Mucilaginibacter paludis DSM 18603: one gene and its partner. The protein of the gene in region 1 binds, or shares a complex with, the protein of each later gene. Links are inferred from orthologs where the notes say so. Each region holds a gene or a part of one and is shown in the gene's direction. Other genes may lie near its edges.

Region 1 (10,143 bases):
CATACAATGCGCCGCTCTGAAAAAGGAAGCCCACTTTGGTACGAAGTTCCTTTAACTGAACCGAATCCATTTCTGAAACCTCATCTCCAAACACCTTGCACTCACCCTCGTCCTGGGTTAATAAACCTACAATACATTTGATAGTAACTGATTTACCCGAACCGGAACGACCTAATACAACCAGGTTCTCACCCCGTTTTAAAGTGAGGTTGATGTTCTTTAATATTTCTTTTGAGCCGAATCCCTTTTTTAGATTCTTAATTTCGATAACCAACTCATCACCGTTGCCGACAGATTTTTCATCTGCAGATTTTACTATTTTTTCAGGCTGTTCTTTTATTTTTTCGTCTTTTTCCATTGCTTAATAAAAAAATAATTGGGTGATCTGAACGGCAATAACATCTAAAAAGAAGATCCATAAGGAAGCGCTTACAACGGCCGAATTAGCGGCAATACCCACACTTTCGGTACCTCTGTTGGAGTTAAAGCCTTTATAACAACCTATAAACCCTACCGCAAACCCAAAAAACACGGTTTTAATTACTGCGGGCAATAAATCGCTAAAATCAACAGAGCTAACACACTTATTAAAATACAGTTGCCAACTGGTATGATCGGCAAAATGCACGGCTAAAAATCCGCCAAAAAGGCCAAGGACATCGCCCATCAGGGTTAATATCGGTATCATAATGGTAGTGGCCAATATCCGGGTAACTACCAGGTATTGCATTGGGTTTGCTCCCGAAACTTCCATAGCATCAATTTGCTCTGTCACCTTCATACTCCCCAGTTCGGCACCAATGCCTGATGATATCTTACCTGCGCAAATAATAGCTGTGATAACCGGACCTATCTCGCGTATAATGGACACACATACCATGAAGGGCAACATGCTGCTCGCTCCAAATTTAACCAGTGTAGGGCGCGATTGAAGGGTTAAAACAACCCCCATGATGAATGACGTAATACCAACCAGGGTGATTGACCTGTAACCTATTTCATAACATTGGCGAACAAATTCAGACCATTCGAAACCGCCTGTAAAAAGATTCCTGAAAAAACCGGTAAAAAAGGTGGCCTGCTCACCCACTTCTTCCATCAACTTCTTCCATCCTGTTAATTCTTGTTCTGCCATGTGTTTAATCAATTTATTATCCTTACAACAAATTTAATGCGTATTGTTTGCGCAAACCTCCGATTTCCAATTATATAAGGGATCGTCTTTATTAGCAGGCGGCTATCCGGCCAGTCATCAAGAAGATAGATTAGCTATAATTCAGGTGAGCTTGCGGTTATAAACATCTTACATTTATAATTGTTTGGTAACCTGATAACTTAGTTTTATACGAAGTATGTCATTGGCATTACACGTCAACCATTTAAGTATCATCGGTCAATTTAAAAATCCGTACTTTTGCAAAAATTTTGTTAATAATGTTGAAAAAGGCAGTTATTGTTGGAGCAAGTGGACTAATTGGCGGGGAACTGCTGAATATTCTATTGCAAAATACTGACTACCAAGAAGTTATATCCATATCACGAAAAGAATTACCTATCAATCATACTAAATTGGTACAGTTAGTGATCAGCTTTGATGAACTTGATAAGTGGTCGGCATCCATCAACGGACATGTTTTATTTTGTTGCTTAGGCACAACAGCCAAAAAAACACCCGATTTAATCGAATACCGCAAAATAGATCATGATCACCCGGTTAAACTTGCTCAGTTGGCACACCTTAACGGCATTAAACAATATCATTTAGTTTCGGCTCTTGGAGCAAACGCCAACTCAGCTGGCTTTTACCTTAAAACAAAGGGAGAAACTGAACGCGATATTGAAAAAATACCATTTAAAACCGTTCAAATTTATCAACCTTCATTATTAACCGGCAATCGTCAGGAAAAAAGATTAATGGAACGCATTGCCATAGCAGCAATGAAAGTAATTGATCCGTTATTAATTGGCGGATTATCGAAATACAGAAGCATCCCTGCAATTACGGTTGCCAGGGCCATGTTTAAACAATCATTAAAAAACGAGGTGGGCATATTTATCCATCCTTCAGATAAAATAAAACAATTAGCGTGAGTACGTATATTTCAGCAGAAAATCTTGGCCATTCATTTAATGATACCTGGCTATTTCGTCAATTAACGTTTGGTATTAACCGCGGCCGAAGGGTTGCCCTGGTAGGTGTAAACGGTGCAGGTAAATCAACCCTGTTAAAATTATTAGCCGGAAAGTTTTTACCAGTAGAGGGCAAAGTAGTTAGAAGCAAAGAGCTCAAGCTGGGCTACCTGGAGCAGGATCCTCAATTTGTAAAGGGAGCTACCATCAGCGATTTTATATTTCAATCAGATAACATCCAACAACAATTAATCAGGCAATATGAAGAGTTGTTAGAGAATGATCCTGAAAACTACAAAGCTATAGAAAAGGTAACTGAGGAAATTAGCAACCTGGAGGCATGGGAGTATGAGCACAAAATTAAAACTATTTTGGGTCGGCTGGATATCCATCACCTGGAACAAAAAATAGAAACCCTTTCTGGCGGACAAAAGAAGAGGTTAGCATTAGCACAATTATTGATTGCAGATCCGGAGATATATGTTTTAGATGAGCCAACCAACCATTTAGATATCGACACGATAGAATGGTTAGAAAGTTTATTAACAGAAAGAAATAAAACCATTTTGCTGGTTACTCACGACCGGTACTTCTTAGATAATATCTGCAACGAGATCATCGAGATTGACCGTGGTAAGATTAACAACTATTCGGGCAGTTATTTATATTATCTCGAAAAAAAGGCCGACCGTGAGGCAGCCGAAACAGCACAGTTTGCAAAAAACTCTAACTTATTACGCAAAGAATTAGATTGGATGCGCAGGCAACCACAAGCCCGCGGTACCAAATCAAAAGCACGTATTGATGCCTTTTACGACCTGGAAGAAAAAACCAAAGATGGAGGGCCTAAAGAAAAGGTACAGTTAAGCCTAAAATCGGCAAGGCAGGGTAATAAGATTATGGAGATTGAACATTTAAGCAAAGGCTTTGATGGACGAATCCTTATTGATGATTTTAGCTATACTTTTAAGAAAGGCGACCGTATAGGCTTAGCGGGTAAAAACGGAACAGGCAAATCAACCTATCTTAACATTATTACCGGATCATTACAACCCGACAAGGGCAAGGTAGATAAAGGTGAAACAACAGTAATGGGTTATTTCCATCAGAGCGGTATTACATTTAAAGATAACGAACGCGTGATTGACGTAGTTAAAAACGTTGCCGAATTTATCACGATGGCTGATGGCAAAACGATAACTGCTTCAAATCTGCTTACCCAATTCCTCTTCCCTCCTGCCAAGCAGTACGGTTTTATATCGAACCTGAGCGGTGGCGAAAAGAAAAGGCTGCAATTAATGCATATCCTGATGATGAATCCGAACTTTTTGATTCTGGATGAGCCCACCAATGATTTGGATATAGATACCTTAAACGTATTAGAAGAATTTTTAATAGGTTATGCCGGTGTATTGGTATTAGTTACCCACGATAGGTATTTATTGGACAAGTTAACCGATCAGCTTTTTATATTAGAAGGCAATGGTAAAGTCCGGATATACAATGGCAACTACTCTTCCTATCGCATTGAACAGGAAGAAATAAAAGCTGATGCCAAAAAAGCCTCAAAAGCAATAGCAGCACAGCCCGCCGTAGCGCAAAGCCCTGCACCTAAGAAGAGCAAACTGGGTTTTAAAGAACAAAAAGAGCTTCAGGACCTTGAAAAAGATATAGCTCATTTAGAACAAGAAATCAAATCATTTACCGTTCAATTAAATTCAGGAATAACCAGTCACGAAGAACTGGCTTATCTGGCTGATAAGATACAAGATATGAATGATTCATTAAATGAAAAAACCTTTCGTTGGCTTGAATTAACAGAACTAAACGAAGCATGAAGTTATCAGATATTATAGCATCTGTAGGCGTAATTATATTACTAATAGCTTTCTTTCTTAATCTCAACCAAAAGATAAAGTCGGATAGCAAGTTATACATTTGGTGTAATATCATAGGTGCCGGAATGAACTGTTATGCCTCTTATATGATTAGCTTCTACCCTTTTTTTGTATTGGAAGCCATATGGACTGGTGTAGCTATATTCTCGTTATTTAAGAATGTTCCACGTGGAACATCGAATGATTAATTGTAAACTAATTTAAATGTTCCACGTGGAACATTCCATAAACAATGTTTAAAAAGTATAATGTAATTGTAGTGGGTGCCGGACATGCCGGGTGCGAGGCAGCAGCAGCAGCAGCTAACCTTGGCTCATCGGTATTGCTCATTACCATGAATATGGGTACCATTGCACAGATGAGCTGCAACCCGGCTATGGGTGGCGTAGCCAAGGGACAAATAGTGCGCGAAATAGATGCGTTGGGCGGATACTCGGGTATTATATCGGATAAAACAAGCATCCAATTCAGGATGCTCAACTTATCAAAGGGACCGGCGATGTGGAGCCCAAGAACTCAAAACGATAGAATGCGCTTTGCAGAAGAATGGAGGTTAGCCTTAGAAAGAACACCCAATGTAGACTTTTGGCAAGATACAGTTACTTCGTTATTGATAAAGGGCAATACAGTTTCGGGTGTTAAAACATCCTTAGGGGTTGAGATAGAATCGGACGCGGTGGTGTTAACTAACGGTACATTTTTAAATGGAGTGATCCATATTGGCGAAAAGAAATTTGGCGGAGGCCGCACCGGCGAGAAAGCTGCCACCGGTTTAACAGAACAATTGGTTACTTTAGGCTTTGAAGCGGGACGTATGAAAACCGGAACTCCACCACGCGTTGACGGAAGATCGTTAAACTATACGTTGATGGAAGAGCAGTGGGGCGATGAAAAACGCGGTCGTTTCTCGTATACCGATGTGAAGCTGATGGAAGAGCAGCGTTGTTGCTGGATTACTTATACCAACAACAAAGTACACGAAACTCTGAAGGAAGGGTTTGAAAAATCGCCGATGTTTACCGGCAGAATCAAAGGTTTAGGCCCAAGATACTGCCCATCTATTGAGGATAAAATCAACCGTTTTGCAGAGCGCGACAGGCATCAGATTTTTGTTGAACCAGAAGGTGCGCATACTGTTGAGATATACGTTAATGGTTTTTCAACCTCTTTACCCGAAGATGTACAATACAAAGCTTTAATACAAATTCCAGGATTTGAAAATGTACGCATGTTTAGACCCGGTTATGCCATCGAGTACGACTACTTCCCTCCTATCCAGCTCGGCTTAACTTTAGAAACGAAACTCATTTCAAACTTGTTTTTCGCAGGTCAGATTAACGGTACAACAGGTTACGAAGAAGCAGCATCACAGGGATTAATTGCTGGTATCAACGCTCACCAAAAAGTACACGATAAACATGAACTGATTATGAAAAGATCAGAATCATACATTGGTGTATTGATAGATGATTTGGTAACTAAAGGTACCGAGGAACCTTACCGTATGTTTACATCAAGGGCAGAGCATCGCTTACTATTAAGACAGGACAACGCCGATATACGTTTAAGCCCTATTGGTTTTAACTTAGGTTTAATCAGTCAGGAAAGATTAGATAAGGTAAATCAAAAAATCACCAACTCTGATGTAATCGTCAACTTTGTTAAAAATAAATCCATCGATGCCTCGGATGTAAATTCGTTATTGGAAGAATTAGGTACCAGTCCGCTAAATCAAAATGTAAAAATGGTAAGTTTGATAGGCAGGCCGCAAGTAGGATTTAACGATTTAAGAAAAGTTGACCAATCGTTAAACGACCTATTGGCAAATTACGACAACGAAACTGTTGAGCAGGCAGAAATCAAAATAAAATATGAAAGTTATTTTGAGAAAGAAATGGACATTGTAAACCGGATGAAAAAAATGGAGGATAAAGAAATTAACCCCGAATTCAATTATCATCAGTTGGTATCCTTGTCAAAAGAAGCCCGCGAAAAACTGATGCGTATTAAACCACGCACGTTAGGTCAGGCTTCGCGCATTTCGGGAGTGTCGCCATCGGATATTTCGGTTTTAATGGTTCATGTGAGCAGATAAAGATGTAAATTGTTTATTTTCAATACTTTATAAAAAATTACATTAAAGCCAATATTTTTAAATTTTAATAGTACGGTTCATTAAAATACAAAAGTGTCTTATAACGCCTAAAAATGACCTTAAATAAAAAATCGCCTTTTTCAGCTCAAAATTTACTGCTATTGATACCTGTTTTGATCATTTTTGGCTGTGCAAGTATACAAAGACCAATGGGTGGCCCCCGCGATAAAACTCCGCCAAAAGTTTTAAAGTCGACACCTGTAAATCCGACACGTAATTTTGTTGCAAAAACTATCCAGATAGATTTTGACGAATATTTTAAACTTAATAATGTTTACCAGGAAATTACTGTTAGCCCGGATATGGTAAAGGCACCTGAGTACAACATCAAACAAAAAAGTTTAGTAATTAAATTAAAAGATACTTTATCAAAAAACACAACTTATGTTATCAATTTCGGTAAGGCTATTGTTGATGTAACGGAAGGAAACATTCTTAAAAATTTTACTTATGTTTTTTCAACCGGCCAACACATTGATTCGCTCAACGTTTCTGGGATGGTGAGTAATAACCAGCAAGGGAAAGAAAAGGATGTAACTGTTATGCTTATTCCGCTCAAACAGGATTCAATTTATTTCGGAAAAAAGAAGCCGGCAATTTATACCACTACAGACACAGCAGGTAATTTTAAATTAAGCAATTTGCACGACGGGGATTATAAAATTTATGCGCTGAAAGAAACCGGCCCGAATAAAATTTATGATAATGAAGAGGAACTCATTGGTTTCACCAAAAATATCATCCACTTAAAAAAAGATACAGCCAATATTCAACTGGTTCTATTTAAACAGATACCTGCCAAATTACGGCCGTTGGATAGAAAAATTGATCAGGACGGCAAATTATTATTCACCTTTAATAAAGGGATAGATAATCCTGGCGTTAAAATTTTAACACCGGCATTGGACGCTGAAAAAATAGTAGAATTTAGTAAAAAAGCCGATACTGCCACTATCTATTTAAAAACCCTGACTTTCGATTCTGTTAAGGTATCCTTTTTATCAGGGGATAAACCTTTAGACACTATTACCTTACGCAGGGGGCAAAGGGAAACCTATAAACGTAAGGTAACCCTGGATTATAATCTGAGTTCCGAAAAATTAAGACCCGGCACAGAGTTATTAATCAAAGCCAGCTATCCGATAGAAAATATAGACCCTACAAGGATTACATTAACAGAAGACTCGGTGGAAGTAAATGACTTTAATTTTCAACGTGACGTAAACGACGCCAAAAAATTTACCGTTAAATACAAATGGCGGCCTGGTAAGCAGTATAATTTGGCATTTAATGAGGGCACATTTACTACCATATATGGTGATAAAAATACCCGCCTGGTGAAACACTTTGAGCTTGAAAAACCTGAGAGTTTCGGTATGTTCACCCTTAGAATGACTGTACCGGATACCGGGCAATACGTGGTTCAATTGTTAAATTCAAACGATATAGAGCTCCGTAGTGATATCATTACCAAAAACACATCGCTGGTATACAAAAATTTTTATACAGGTAAATACCACCTTAAAGTAATTTACGATGCCAACCACAACGGAAAATGGGATACCGGTAGCATTAAAAAGTTGACGCAACCAGAAAATATCTGGATTTATAAAAAAGATATCACTTTAAGACCAAACTGGGAAGACACTATAGATATTGAAATACCAAAAGAAATCAGGCATCCTTAAACCAACTGGAGTACATAATGTAATTATTGGGTAAACGTTTAAGCATTTCGCGCTGTTCGTCGGTTATCGGTTTGATTTTCTTTGCAGGAGTTCCTGCGTATAAATAACCCGATTCGCATACGGTATTCTCCAGCACAACAGACCCTGCCCCTATAATAACAAATTCCTGAACATCGGCATGATCCATTACAATAGCACCCATGCCCACCAACACATTATTGTGCAGCCTACAGCCATGAACCAAAGCGTTATGGCCTATTGATACATTGTGGCCAATGGTTGTAGCAGCGCGCAGATAAGTAGCATGTATTACAGCGCCATCTTGTATATTGGTATTATGACCAATAGTAATGGTATTAACATCGCCACGTATCACAGCATTAAACCAAACGGAACAATTATCGCCCATAATCACATCGCCAACTATGGTTGCATTTTCGGCAATGAAACAATCATTTCCCCATGTTGGATTTTTATCGTTTACCGGTAATATAAGTGGCATTATTTTATTTAATTTTTATAATTTAGTGCATTAATTAAGCGGGAATAGCTCAGCTGGTAGAGCATCAGTTTCCCAAACTGAAGGCCGTGGGTTCGAATCCCGTTTCCCGCTCTTTAATTACATTATTTACCTCAATACAGTATCCTCTACTATTCCCTGATGTTCCGGATAATCGGTAGTAAAATGTAGTCCCCTACTCTCTTTACGCAGCATGGCCGACTTTACAACAATGTATGATACCTGGATCAGGTTACGCAATTCACACAGCTTAACAGATAATTTGGTTTTCTTATAAAAATCTTCTGTTTCTTCGTACAATAAACCTAATCGCCGCATGGCCCTTTCAAGCCGGAAATCTGAACGTACAATGCCCACATAATCATTCATCAACTTTTGCATTTCGCGTATGTTGTGGGTAACCAGGATATCCTCATTTAAAAGTTGAACGCCTTTCTCATCCCAATCGGGTATGTTATCGGGTATAACGTTGCTTTCAAATTGTTTAACGGCATCTTCATAAATACGATGGGCAAATACCAAAGCCTCTAATAACGAATTAGAAGCCAGCCTATTAGCCCCATGTAAGCCAGTTGAAGAACACTCGCCGCAGGCATACAATCTTCTGATAGAGGATCTGCCGTCATGATCAACCATTACCCCACCACACATATAATGGCAAGCCGGCGAAACCGGGATCATATCCCTGGTCATGTCGATACCAATATCCAAACATTTAGCATAAATATTAGGAAAATGAGCCAGTATATCGGCCTTATTGCGATGACGAATATCCAGGTAAACAAAATCCTCACCTGATTTTTTAATTTCATTATCAATGGCCCGGGCTACAATATCCCTTGGTGCCAATGATTTACGCGGATCATACTCCTGCATAAATTCTTCGCCGTTGCGCCTCTTCAACACACCGCCAAAACCGCGTACCGCTTCCGAAATTAAAAAAGAGGGATATTCGCCCGGGTTATACAAAGCCGTAGGATGAAATTGAATAAATTCCATATTTCTAACTTTTCCCTTAGCCCTGTAAACCATCGCTACACCATCGCCTGTAGCTATTGTAGGGTTGGTAGTTATCGAATAAATATGGCCAGCCCCACCAGAAGCCATTACTGTTACCTTAGAGAGGATTTTTTCAACAGAGTTGGTTTCAGTATTAAAGGCATAGATACCATAAGTGGTAATATCCGACGATGACTTATCTACAAATTCACCCAAATGGTGTTGAGTAATTAAATCAACAGCAAAATAATGTGTCAATATCTCAATATTAGGATTTTGATGGATCTGCTCAAGTAAAGCCCTTTCAATTTCAAAACCTGTGATATCCTTATAATGTAACACCCTGAATTCGGAGTGGCCCCCCTCCTTAGCCAGGTCAAAAAGACCTTTATTGGTCTTATCAAAATTGGTTCCGTAGTCAATAATCTCTTGTATCCGTTCAGGTCCCTCCTTCACTACAATTTCCACAACCTCTTTATCACATAAGCCGTCGCCTGCTATCAGGGTATCTTCAATGTGTTTTTCAAAAGAATCCTCTTTTTTATCCACAACCACCGCAACACCTCCCTGGGCATACTTAGTGTTAGATTCATCCTCGTTACTCTTTGTAACTATCAGTACCTTACCATGCTTTGCAGCCTTAAGGGCAAAACTCAGCCCGGCTATACCCGACCCGATCACTAAGAAATCAACACTCCTGGTCATATAAAATCAATAAAACGTTTAAAAATAAGCAATATGTTAATAACCCTT
Region 2 (10,094 bases), 2.6 Mb from region 1 along the record:
AGGGTTATGAGTATTCGCGTGGTACAAACCCCACCCGTAAAGCTTTGGAAGATTGCCTGGCAGCATTGGAAAACGCCAAGCACGGGCTGGCATTTTCGAGTGGTTTAGGCGCTACCGATGCGGTGATGAAATTGCTTTTACCGGGCGACGAAGTGATAACTGGCGATGATTTGTACGGCGGATCATACCGCATGTTCACCAAAATATTTGCCAACTTCGGTATCAAGTTCCATTTTCTGGATCTGTCCAAACCAGAAAATATTCTGCCTTATCTAAACGATAAAACCAAACTGATCTGGATCGAGACGCCTACCAACCCCACGATGAAGATCATTGATATTGCCGAGGTAGCCAAAATCGCGAAAGCAAAAAATGTATTGCTTTGTGTTGATAATACTTTTGCTTCGCCCTACCTGCAAAATCCGATTGACCTGGGCGCGGATATTGTGATGCACTCGGCAACCAAATATTTGGGCGGGCACTCGGATGTGGTGATGGGCGCTTTGATGATGAACGACGATGAGCTTTATAAAAGGCTCTGGTTTATCTATAACGCTACCGGCGCAACTCCCGGCCCGCAGGATAGTTTTTTGGTATTGCGCGGTATTAAAACCCTGCATTTGCGCATGAAAGCGCATTGCGAAAATGGCAGGCAGATAGCGGCTTACCTTAAATCGCACCCCAAAGTGGATAAAATTTACTGGCCCGGTTTTGAAGATCACCCCAATCATGATATCGCCAAAAAACAAATGCGCGATTTTGGCGGGATGATCTCTTTCACCATTAAAGGAGCCACGCTGGAAGATACCTATAAACTGGCCGGATCGTTCAAGGTATTCACACTGGCCGAATCATTGGGCGGTGTAGAATCGCTGATCAACCACCCTGTAAGCATGACGCACGGCTCAATCCCAAAGGAATTGCGCGAAAAAGCGGGTGTGGTAGATAGCTTGTTGCGCTTAAGTGTAGGTGTGGAGGATGTTGAAGACCTTTTGGATGATTTGAAACAAGCATTGGGATAGGGTGGAAGCCTGGATTCAGAATGCGGTTGTACAATGGAAAGAGGAACACCTTGATTTGAATCCAGGTGCCTCTATAATTGATATTGAAAAAGCAGAGAATCATATTAAGTATAAATTCCCCGATGATTTTAAACAGTTATATTTAACTATAAATGGATTTGTTGACTATGAGTGGCGTAGCAACCTTTTTTCTATATGGTCTTTAGATAGGATCGTTAAAGAGTTTGATGGTTTAAATGGCGATGGATTTATAAGTTTTTGCGATTATAGCATTTGTGTATTCTGTCTGGGTTTTAAAAAAGACAAGTCAGGAGTTTATAGAAGCTATTTATCATTTCAGAATGGGGAAAACGATTTTGTGACAACCACGTTTAAGGAAGCCATAGGCCTGATCAATTCTGATTCAGAACTGCTTTATTAACTGTAAGGCCATAATTATGATTGAAGGTATTAAAGTTTTTCTTGACAGTAAAGTTGCCCAATATAACCGCCCGGAGTTTATCGCTAACGATCCGGTGTCCATCCCGCATTTGTTTACCAAAAAGCAGGATATCGAAATCATGGGTTTTTGGGCGGCTACACTGGCTTGGGGGCAGCGGGTAACCATCATCAATAAATGTAAAGAACTCATCAGCCTGATGGACGGCGCTCCTTATGATTTCATCATGAACCACCGGGAGCCCGACCTTAAAAAGCTCCTTCATTTTAAGCATCGCACCTTTAATGATATCGATACATTATATTTTATTAGTTTCTTCCGGTATCATTATGAGCGGTCTGCTTCATTGGAAACGGCATTTATGCCCCCCAGCCCCCTGAAGGGAGAGCAAATAAGGAAGGGGACGAAGGACGTATTGCCTGGTATACTTACTCCCCCTTTAGGGGGCCGGGGGGCCTCTTCGCTCAATCATTTTCGCCGTTACTTTTTTTCGCTTCCAGATTATCCGCATCGTACAAAAAAACACGTTTCCTCGCCCGAGCAAAAGTCAACCTGCAAGCGCTTGAACATGTTTTTGCGTTGGATGGTTCGTAAAGACGATTGCGGCGTTGATTTCGGCATCTGGAACCACATCAAACCTGCCGACCTGATTATGCCCTGCGATTTACATGTGGATAGGGTAGCCCGAAAACTCCAATTAATTACCCGCAAGCAAACCGACTGGCAAACCGCTGTTGAATTGACTCAGAAACTTCGTGAATTTGACCCTGTTGACCCGGTAAAGTACGATTTCGCGCTGTTTGGCTTGGGCATAGAAGAAAAGTTTTAGATACCGCGTTGCCGGAAAATAACAAAAATCGAATAATTGGGCTCTACGACGTTTTGTATGGGTACTAAAAATTCGCTTTGTAAGCGATATGCTAAACCAAGATTTTGCTAATGATATTTTTCGTGAAATTTCACTACTGTTAAGATTTTATTAAAAAGATCCTATTGATTGTCATTGTTTTATGTCTTTATGAGTAACAGGTTCGGCCAGCCGAAAAAAATAACAACGACGTTTTGAACCACCGTGATCTTTCCGGAGTACGGGCAAAGTGCGCAAAAGCCCGACTGTACGCCGGGCCGGGAGCTGGCCTTGCGGGTGGAAGGATCGGGCAGTCTTGACGTTATTCACCTTTTGTTTGTTTTTTTAAGGTGTTCATGAGCTCCCTCCGGTCGGTTTTTGGTTCTTTTTGTGTCAAGACAAAAAGAACGGAGCCCTTCACGCGGCGATTGAGCGTGCCGATGCTATAAATTAAGAATACTGATTATTAATGCAATAATAGACGCCTTGATAATTGCCAATTTACCAAGACGACATTATAACCTGTAGTTTGCTGGTTTGTTTTTAATCAGAAAAGCAACAAAGCAAATGGGCTTTTATTACAAATTACGGCTCGGAATTCCAGCGGACAAACCAAAACTATTTTTACCCGCACTATTCGTCATGGTGCCATTTTTTATTTACCCATACAAAACGTTATAGAGCCAAAAAAAGAGGCTGAACCGTGCCCGATCCAACCTCAATCCAACATAAACCAATATATTAATTACTCCTTCACAAATGCGTGGCGTAGCTCTTCCACCTGTTCGTTATTGATTGGAACCAGGGTACCTATAGAAGCGCACAGCACTAATGATTTTGCGCTAAACTCTGCAACTTCGAGGTAATCAAATGTTTGTAGCAGCTTATCACCGGCAACCAACACACACGAGTTTTTAATAATAACTGCGGGATTATGTTTATGAATGATGCCAGCGATCTTATCCTGGTCTTTAAAGTGCAAACCAAAGTCGAGTGTGCTAACATCTTGTAAAAAAATCCAGCTTTCGGGTATGGTACGTACATTAAAAGTTTCGCCGGTAACTGCATAAGCCATCAGATAAGGCGATTGGGTAAGGATGATGGAATTGATTTCGGGGTGTTTGTTATAAATCTGCTGGTGCAGGTAAGTAGTACGGCTGGGGAATTTACCCGGCTCGCGTTGGTTATCTTTAATCTGTACGATATCATCAACGGTTAAATCCCAGCGCGGTACATCAGTAGGGGTAATTAAAAAATCATTGCCTCTCCAGCGGGTAGATACTGTACCGTACGAACTGATCATTAAACCTTGTGTACAAGCACGCTGAACAATGTCGCAAATTTCCAATCGTTTCTCCCTTTCGTCGGATGGATGGCTAACTGTTTTCATTTCTGGCAGCGGCGCAGGTATTTGTGCTTCAAAAGCGTTAATTTGTTTATCGGTTAGGTATTGCGGTGTACCTATGGTTTTGCCGTAAAGCAGGGTGCGCGCACAAAATTCCAGTGTTTCAAAACGTTCAAAAGTATCAGCCAGGTTACAGCCGCCAACCACTGTGCCATGGTTTTCCATAATTACGGCTTTATAGCCTTTGGTAAACTCCTGCGCTATTTTAGCGCCCAAAGCCTCGCTGCCCGGCAACTCATATTCGGCATAGCCTACAGGTCCGCAAACCCGGCTGGCCTGGGTAATAATTTTGGTGTTAGGCGTGGCCCTTACAATGCTGAACGATACCAATGCAGGGGGATGGGCGTGTATGATGGCGCGTATATCCGGGCGGATCTCGTAAATGGCTTTATGGAACGGGAATTCGGATGATGGTTTGTGGCATCCTATAATGGTACCGTCTTTTTTAATGCAAACGATATCTGATGGTTGCAGCTTTCCCTTATCAACTGCCGAAGGGGAGATCCAGATATCTCCATTATCATCCATTATGGAAATATTACCACCAGAAGTAGTGGTTAAACCCCTGCGGTAAATGCGCCCCATTACCAAGGCTATCTGGTTGCGTGGATGCATCAGTTGAGGTAGTAAAATATCGTTTTTCATTATCATCAAATCAAATTTGAAACAAGCACCATGCTTGCTTTTAATAAAGCAAATAATGCAACTATTCATAAGCCTGCAAATGACAACTGTCATATTTTTAAATAATACAAGTAATATTCTTTTTTTGGGGGAGAGGCATTAGCAGGATAGCCAGGCGCAATGGGATATTGGCCAGGGTAACGGTGGACAGCTGGACCTTTTTAAAAACGAGTGACTGCTTTTTTACTCAGTTAAACTACACTGTATCATGCATATTTGGCAATTGCTTATACCTCCAAAATGCGTTTAATGAATTTTGAATACTTTATTATAGCTTTTTAATAAAACCTACTAAGTTTATCAACAACCGGGCGCTTTGGCATACGTCTTGCAAAGTATAAGTAGCGTAAGTAAAAGTAGTTATTGTGTTAGTAATGTGTGTTTTACAGATGTGCTGAAATTTAATAGTAAAAATATGGATCATTTTAGAGAGATAAAAAATAACCTGAGCTGGCATGGCGAAGGGAAGTTTGAGGTTGAGCTTGTTAACGGGGTAATTACCAAACTGAATTTTAGTGAGCCCGACAAAGGTCCGGCCGATGTGGGTAAATGCCTTACCTCTACCAATTACAAGTTTCTACAGTCTGTCTATTCATCACTGGGCGATCTGTTTGCCTTTATAGAGGAAGAAAACAAAAGATTGGGTTACAGTTTTGCCCAAACGGGTGATATGCCCAAAGCGCGGGCCGCCGCACCAACAGAATATGCGTACCCACTTACTGGCGAAGCCAAACTAAGGCCGCTGATCAATTACGATCACCAGTCTGAATTAACTGATTCTCCGGTAAATGTCGATAAATTAATGATGGATATGGGGTAAACTCTACTACGTATTGTAATTGCAGCTACACCTCAAACCTTGCGGGACTATCGAACAAAGCTTCGTACATGAGTGTAATTCTACAGACTGCTGACCGAAGGCCCCGCGCTTACTATAGGAACATCCCTTCAAAATTGCGAGATTTGTGCCAATGTCACAAATTCCAGATCTTAATAAACCTGCCTCAACAAAAGAAGAAACCATTGTAGCCCTTGCTACTCCAAACGGAACGGGGGCAATCGGCATTATTCGCCTGTCGGGGCCCGACGCTATCGCGATAGCCAACAGTGTTTTTAAAGGTAAGGATTTAACCCAACAGGCATCACACACCATACACTTTGGTAACATAGTGGATGGCGAAGTGGTGTTGGACGAAGTGCTGGCGTCTGTTTTTATCGCCCCAAAATCGTACACCCGCGAAAACGTGGTCGAGATCTCGTGCCACGGTTCGGCATATATCATCGAGTCTATTATCAAGTTGTTTATAAGGCAAGGCGCGCGCGGTGCTAAACCCGGCGAATTTACACTGAGGGCTTTTATAAACGGACAGCTTGACCTGAGCCAGGCCGAAGCCGTAGCCGACCTGATCGCTTCCAACTCCAAAGCATCGCAGCAGGTGGCTATGCAGCAATTACGTGGCGGTTACAGCAATCAGTTGAAGCAGCTGCGTGATCAATTGGTTACCTTCGCATCGCTGATAGAACTCGAACTCGATTTTTCGGAAGAAGATGTTGAGTTTGCCAATCGCGGTCAGTTAAAACAACTGGTAGTTGATATCAGTAAAATGATAAACCAGCTTATCCAGTCGTTCGAGCTGGGTAATGCCATTAAACACGGCGTAAACACGGTTATAGCGGGCAGGCCAAATGCCGGTAAATCAACCCTGCTCAATGCCTTGCTTAATGAAGACCGAGCCATTGTAAGCCATATTGCCGGTACCACGCGCGATACCATAGAAGAAATACTCAACATTAATGGCATTAATTTCCGGCTGGTTGATACGGCAGGCCTGCGCGAAGCCACCGATACCATTGAAGCCATAGGCGTACAAAAAACACTTGAAAAGATAAGCCAGTCGGCCCTGTTGCTGTACGTTTTTGATGCCGAAGCCATGACCGGCGCCGATGTAGCGCTGGATTTGGAAAACCTGCTTCATCCCGGTGTCCCGGTAGTAGCCGTAGCCAACAAAATAGATCTGCTAAGCGATGGCAAACTTGCTGCCGGTTTTAATTTACCTGCCGAAGTGGAACTCATTACGGTATCGGCCCGCGAAAAACAACACATCGACCAACTGAAGCAAGTGATCTATAACAGTGCCGTACAAGGTAAACTGACCGGCAACGAAACCCTGGTAACCAACATACGCCACCTGGAGGCCCTGCAAAAAACCGAACAAGCTTTGGTAAGAGTGCTCAACGGAATAGATAACCCCATCACCTCCGATTTTTTGGCGATGGATATTAAGCAGGCCCTGCATTACCTGGGTGAGATTACCGGCAGCGTGACGACGGACGATTTGTTGGATAATATATTTTCGAAGTTCTGTATCGGTAAATAATTAGCCAAATTTTCACAAACTTTTTTCACTTAAAATGCTAAAAATCAACAAATTAAGCAAATTTATATTTGCTAATATATTTGGTTTTTTTGTGCCATTTTGCCTATTTTTGTACCTGAATTGTACCTCAAAGAGGGGTTTGTACCTTATGCTAAAAAGTGGGGCGAAATTATTGCGCTTATTTACACTTAAATGCACTTAGGTAAACTTATATCGAATATAATGGAGAGATTATGAGTTCCAATATCAAGGATAAACGGGATTTGCCAGCATTGCGTGTGCGAGTTTGAATAATAAGGGCGGCAGCAGCGGCCTGGTGCATTTTCTGGACAACGAGAACCGTACTGACCTCAATAAACAACCGGAATACTGGTTTACCACGAACGTACTAATATATTCTTTCCGATGAAGTAAGACCCGCCATTGACAATAACGTCGCCAAACTAAGTAAGGTGGACGCCAAGTTTTTCCTGGTCAATATCAGCCAAAGCCAGAAAGATATTACCTACCTCAAAGAGTGTTATTGCGAAAACGGTGCCAAAGAATAGCGGAAACAAAAGGCAGATAAGCACTCTTATGATTTCAGAAGAGAACGCTGCAAAATGGATGCTATTACACAATGCCACACTCCTTGGCAAGGGCATTCGCTCTCCAAAATGGGTTATGGAAGGAGATATTAAAGGTTGTTTTGATCACATCAGCCACGAATGGCTATTGGAGAATATCCCAATGGATAAAACCATGCTGAAAAAGTGGCTGCAATGTGGGTTCATCTTCAAAAATGAACTATTTCCGACAGAGGAAGGAACGCCGCAGGGAGGTATAATACTCGAATTTAAACATTCATTTAAGTAAGTTAAAGTGAAGCGTCTTACCGAAATCGGTAAGGCGCTTTTGATATCGATACTTTGCCTATGTGAGTATTTACTCAACAACAGAAAACAAATGATTGGCAGTTATTTAGAAAATATTTCTTCTAATTTTTTGTCCAGGTCATCTCCCCTTAGGTTTGTGGCTATTATTTTACCACGAGGGTCAATCAGGAAATTTTGAGGGATAGCTTTTACGCCATATAATTTAGCTACATCATTATTCCAAAATTGCAGGTCTGATAGCTGTGTCCATTCTAATCCATCCTTTTTTATGGCCGCCAGCCAGGCATCCTTTGCACCCGCGCGATCTAATGAAATGCCTAACATCGTGAAACCCTTATCCTTGAAGTGCTGATATGCTTTTACATAATTAGGATTTTCCGCACGGCATGGAGCGCACCAACTGGCCCAAAAGTCAACCAATACATATTTTCCTCTAAAATCAGTTAAACTAACAGGTTTGCCGGCTGTATCATTTTGAGTAAATACGGGTGCCATGGCACCTATGGCTGTTATGTGTGAAGATTCAATCATATTAGCAATTTTCTTCCCTGCCAATGTATTTTGCATAGCAGGCGATAACCCTTTAAATAATGGTTCCACTTTATTTAAATCCACTATGCCACCAATTACGGCGTTCATTAGGTATACACTTACATAGGAGTTAGGGTTAGCTTTGATGAATTTTTCATCGGCGGCTTCAACGCTTATAGTTACTCTTTCATATTTAGATTTCAAATCATTCATGAATGTAGTATCCCTTCTTTTTTCAGGTGATGCATTGCTGAAAGTTAACACTATATCATTCTGTATTTTCCATTCGGTCGCCACAAGCTTTTTATAATCGGAATATTCATCCGTAACTTTTGATCCGGTTACAGTTGCGTATTTGACAGAATCTTTTGCGATAACACTGATGTTTCCTCTTTCAATAAAAAAGTTAAAATTATCTGTATTGGCCGGGTTTAATTTATGGTGCCCAACGCCATGAGGATCTATAACCAATGACGCCATTGTAGGCTCCGCGACTGTCCCTTGAAATTTCACAATCCCGTTGTTAATTATTGCTGAATCGACTATGAGTTTGCCATCCAAAGGATAAGAAAAATAAGCCCTGGCAGGTGTATTATATTTAGTAACATTTATATTTAAGGAAAAACCGTTGTTTTGAGCCAACACCGTTACCGGGATAAACGCTAAAGCCCATAATATTATTCTTTTCATTTGTAGGTTGTTTTATTTTAAGGAAATTATAGAGGAGAATATTAAAAGATCAAGGAAGGATATCACAAACATCCTTCCTTGATTCCTAACCATGATTATTAATTATAACCCGGGTTTTGTGTAAGCAGGCTATTTAATTGACGTTGTCCTTGAGGTATTGGATATAGGGCTGCATTAGGCTGCCAGCCACTTTTTTCGGCAGTAAGTACAGTTCCCGCGTTTCCGGTTCTTTTTAAATCAAACCATCGGCTTCCCCATTCAAAACACATTTCGGTTTGCCTTTCATGCATAACGGCGGCCATTACAGCAGTTTGCGATGTTGCGCCAGTTGTGCTGTTCGGTAATCCGGCCCTTTTTCGTATCCTATTAATATCCGCTAAAGCCACACTCAAATTACCGAGGTGTGCAGCTGCTTCGGCATGGATCAGGTATACTTCGGCTAACCTGAATACCATATAACCCTCTACTGTTGTGCTGCTTGCCAGTACATTTTTATATTTGAAAGGATAATATAAGTTTTGTTTGTTGATTACTGTTGTTCCTACCCAGTCCTGAAGCCGTTGATCTCCCGGGTCGAAAGCATTTAACATCAATGGGGTTACCAAATAAGTTGGTGTAACGCCGCTACCCGGCACAAAAAGGTGCCCTTCCGTTGTAGCAAAGAAGGATTGCACAGCCGGAATTTGCCAAATTGCCTCGGTACTGCCGTCTAAAAATACGTTATTTAAATTATTCGTTAACACGTAGATACCGGAGTTAATTACGGAATCGGCTTCATTATAGGCCGCCTGCCAGTTACCCTGGTATAGATTAACCTTGGCTAAAAGCGTTTGAGCGGTATATAAGTTAGGACGTGCCCTGCCTGCCGAAGGGTAACTTGCCGGTAAATTCTTAGTGGCATAGTTTAGGTCGGCGATGACCTGGCTATAGATTGCGGAAGCGGCAGCCCTGGGTAAATATGCTGTTGTATTATAATCAGTTGAGGTAACCAAAGGCACACCACCAAATAAATTGACCATGTTGAAATAATAAAGTGCCCGAACAACCTTCATTTCCGCGGAAATTTGTTTAATGAATGAAGCAGATAAATTCTTATTGCCGCTTATCCCGTTCAGTACATCATTGGCCTGGTATAATCCTTTATAAGGTGATGCCCATAACGAGGCGACCTCAACGTTTACCGGGGCCAAGGTATAACTGTAAAATTGCTGCTGATCTGTGTT

Evidence for each region.
Region 2: the proteins of mnmG (region 1) and mnmE are in contact, whole or in part, in a solved structure (PDB 9HIP), measured with the Escherichia coli proteins. The link is inferred for Mucilaginibacter paludis DSM 18603 from one-to-one orthologs.

Annotation. Positions count from the first base shown.
Region 1 is NZ_CM001403.1:3,725,681-3,735,823, reverse strand. The notes cover bases 3,749-6,691. They hold mnmG (tRNA uridine-5-carboxymethylaminomethyl(34) synthesis enzyme MnmG), read left to right. Parts: upstream 3,749-4,260; coding sequence 4,261-6,123; downstream 6,124-6,691. Other genes in these bases: MUCPA_RS15875 (Ig-like domain-containing protein), read left to right, coding at 6,237-6,691; MUCPA_RS39685 (CBU_0592 family membrane protein), read left to right, coding at 3,965-4,216; MUCPA_RS15890 (ABC-F family ATP-binding cassette domain-containing protein), read left to right, coding at 3,749-3,968. Outside these bases: MUCPA_RS15905 (ABC transporter ATP-binding protein), read right to left, coding at 1-358; MUCPA_RS15900 (MlaE family ABC transporter permease), read right to left, coding at 362-1,135; MUCPA_RS15895 (NAD-dependent epimerase/dehydratase family protein), read left to right, coding at 1,435-2,091; more of MUCPA_RS15890, read left to right, coding at 2,088-3,748; more of MUCPA_RS15875, read left to right, coding at 6,692-7,871; MUCPA_RS15870 (gamma carbonic anhydrase family protein), read right to left, coding at 7,858-8,373; nadB (L-aspartate oxidase), read right to left, coding at 8,500-10,095. UniProt on the Escherichia coli protein: NAD-binding protein involved in the addition of a carboxymethylaminomethyl (cmnm) group at the wobble position (U34) of certain tRNAs, forming tRNA-cmnm(5)s(2)U34.
Region 2 is NZ_CM001403.1:6,356,781-6,366,874, forward strand. The notes cover bases 4,678-7,571. They hold mnmE (tRNA uridine-5-carboxymethylaminomethyl(34) synthesis GTPase MnmE), read left to right. Parts: upstream 4,678-5,368; coding sequence 5,369-6,775; downstream 6,776-7,571. Other genes in these bases: MUCPA_RS26705 (hypothetical protein), read left to right, coding at 4,813-5,217; MUCPA_RS39610 (hypothetical protein), read left to right, coding at 7,228-7,323; MUCPA_RS26720 (reverse transcriptase domain-containing protein), read left to right, coding at 7,352-7,571. Outside these bases: MUCPA_RS26685 (cystathionine gamma-synthase), read left to right, coding at 1-1,022; MUCPA_RS26690 (SMI1/KNR4 family protein), read left to right, coding at 1,024-1,443; MUCPA_RS26695 (TIGR02757 family protein), read left to right, coding at 1,460-2,290; MUCPA_RS26700 (class II aldolase/adducin family protein), read right to left, coding at 3,054-4,358; more of MUCPA_RS26720, read left to right, coding at 7,572-7,630; MUCPA_RS26725 (TlpA disulfide reductase family protein), read right to left, coding at 7,732-8,826; MUCPA_RS26730 (RagB/SusD family nutrient uptake outer membrane protein), read right to left, coding at 8,970-10,094. UniProt on the Escherichia coli protein: Exhibits a very high intrinsic GTPase hydrolysis rate. Involved in the addition of a carboxymethylaminomethyl (cmnm) group at the wobble position (U34) of certain tRNAs, forming tRNA-cmnm(5)s(2)U34.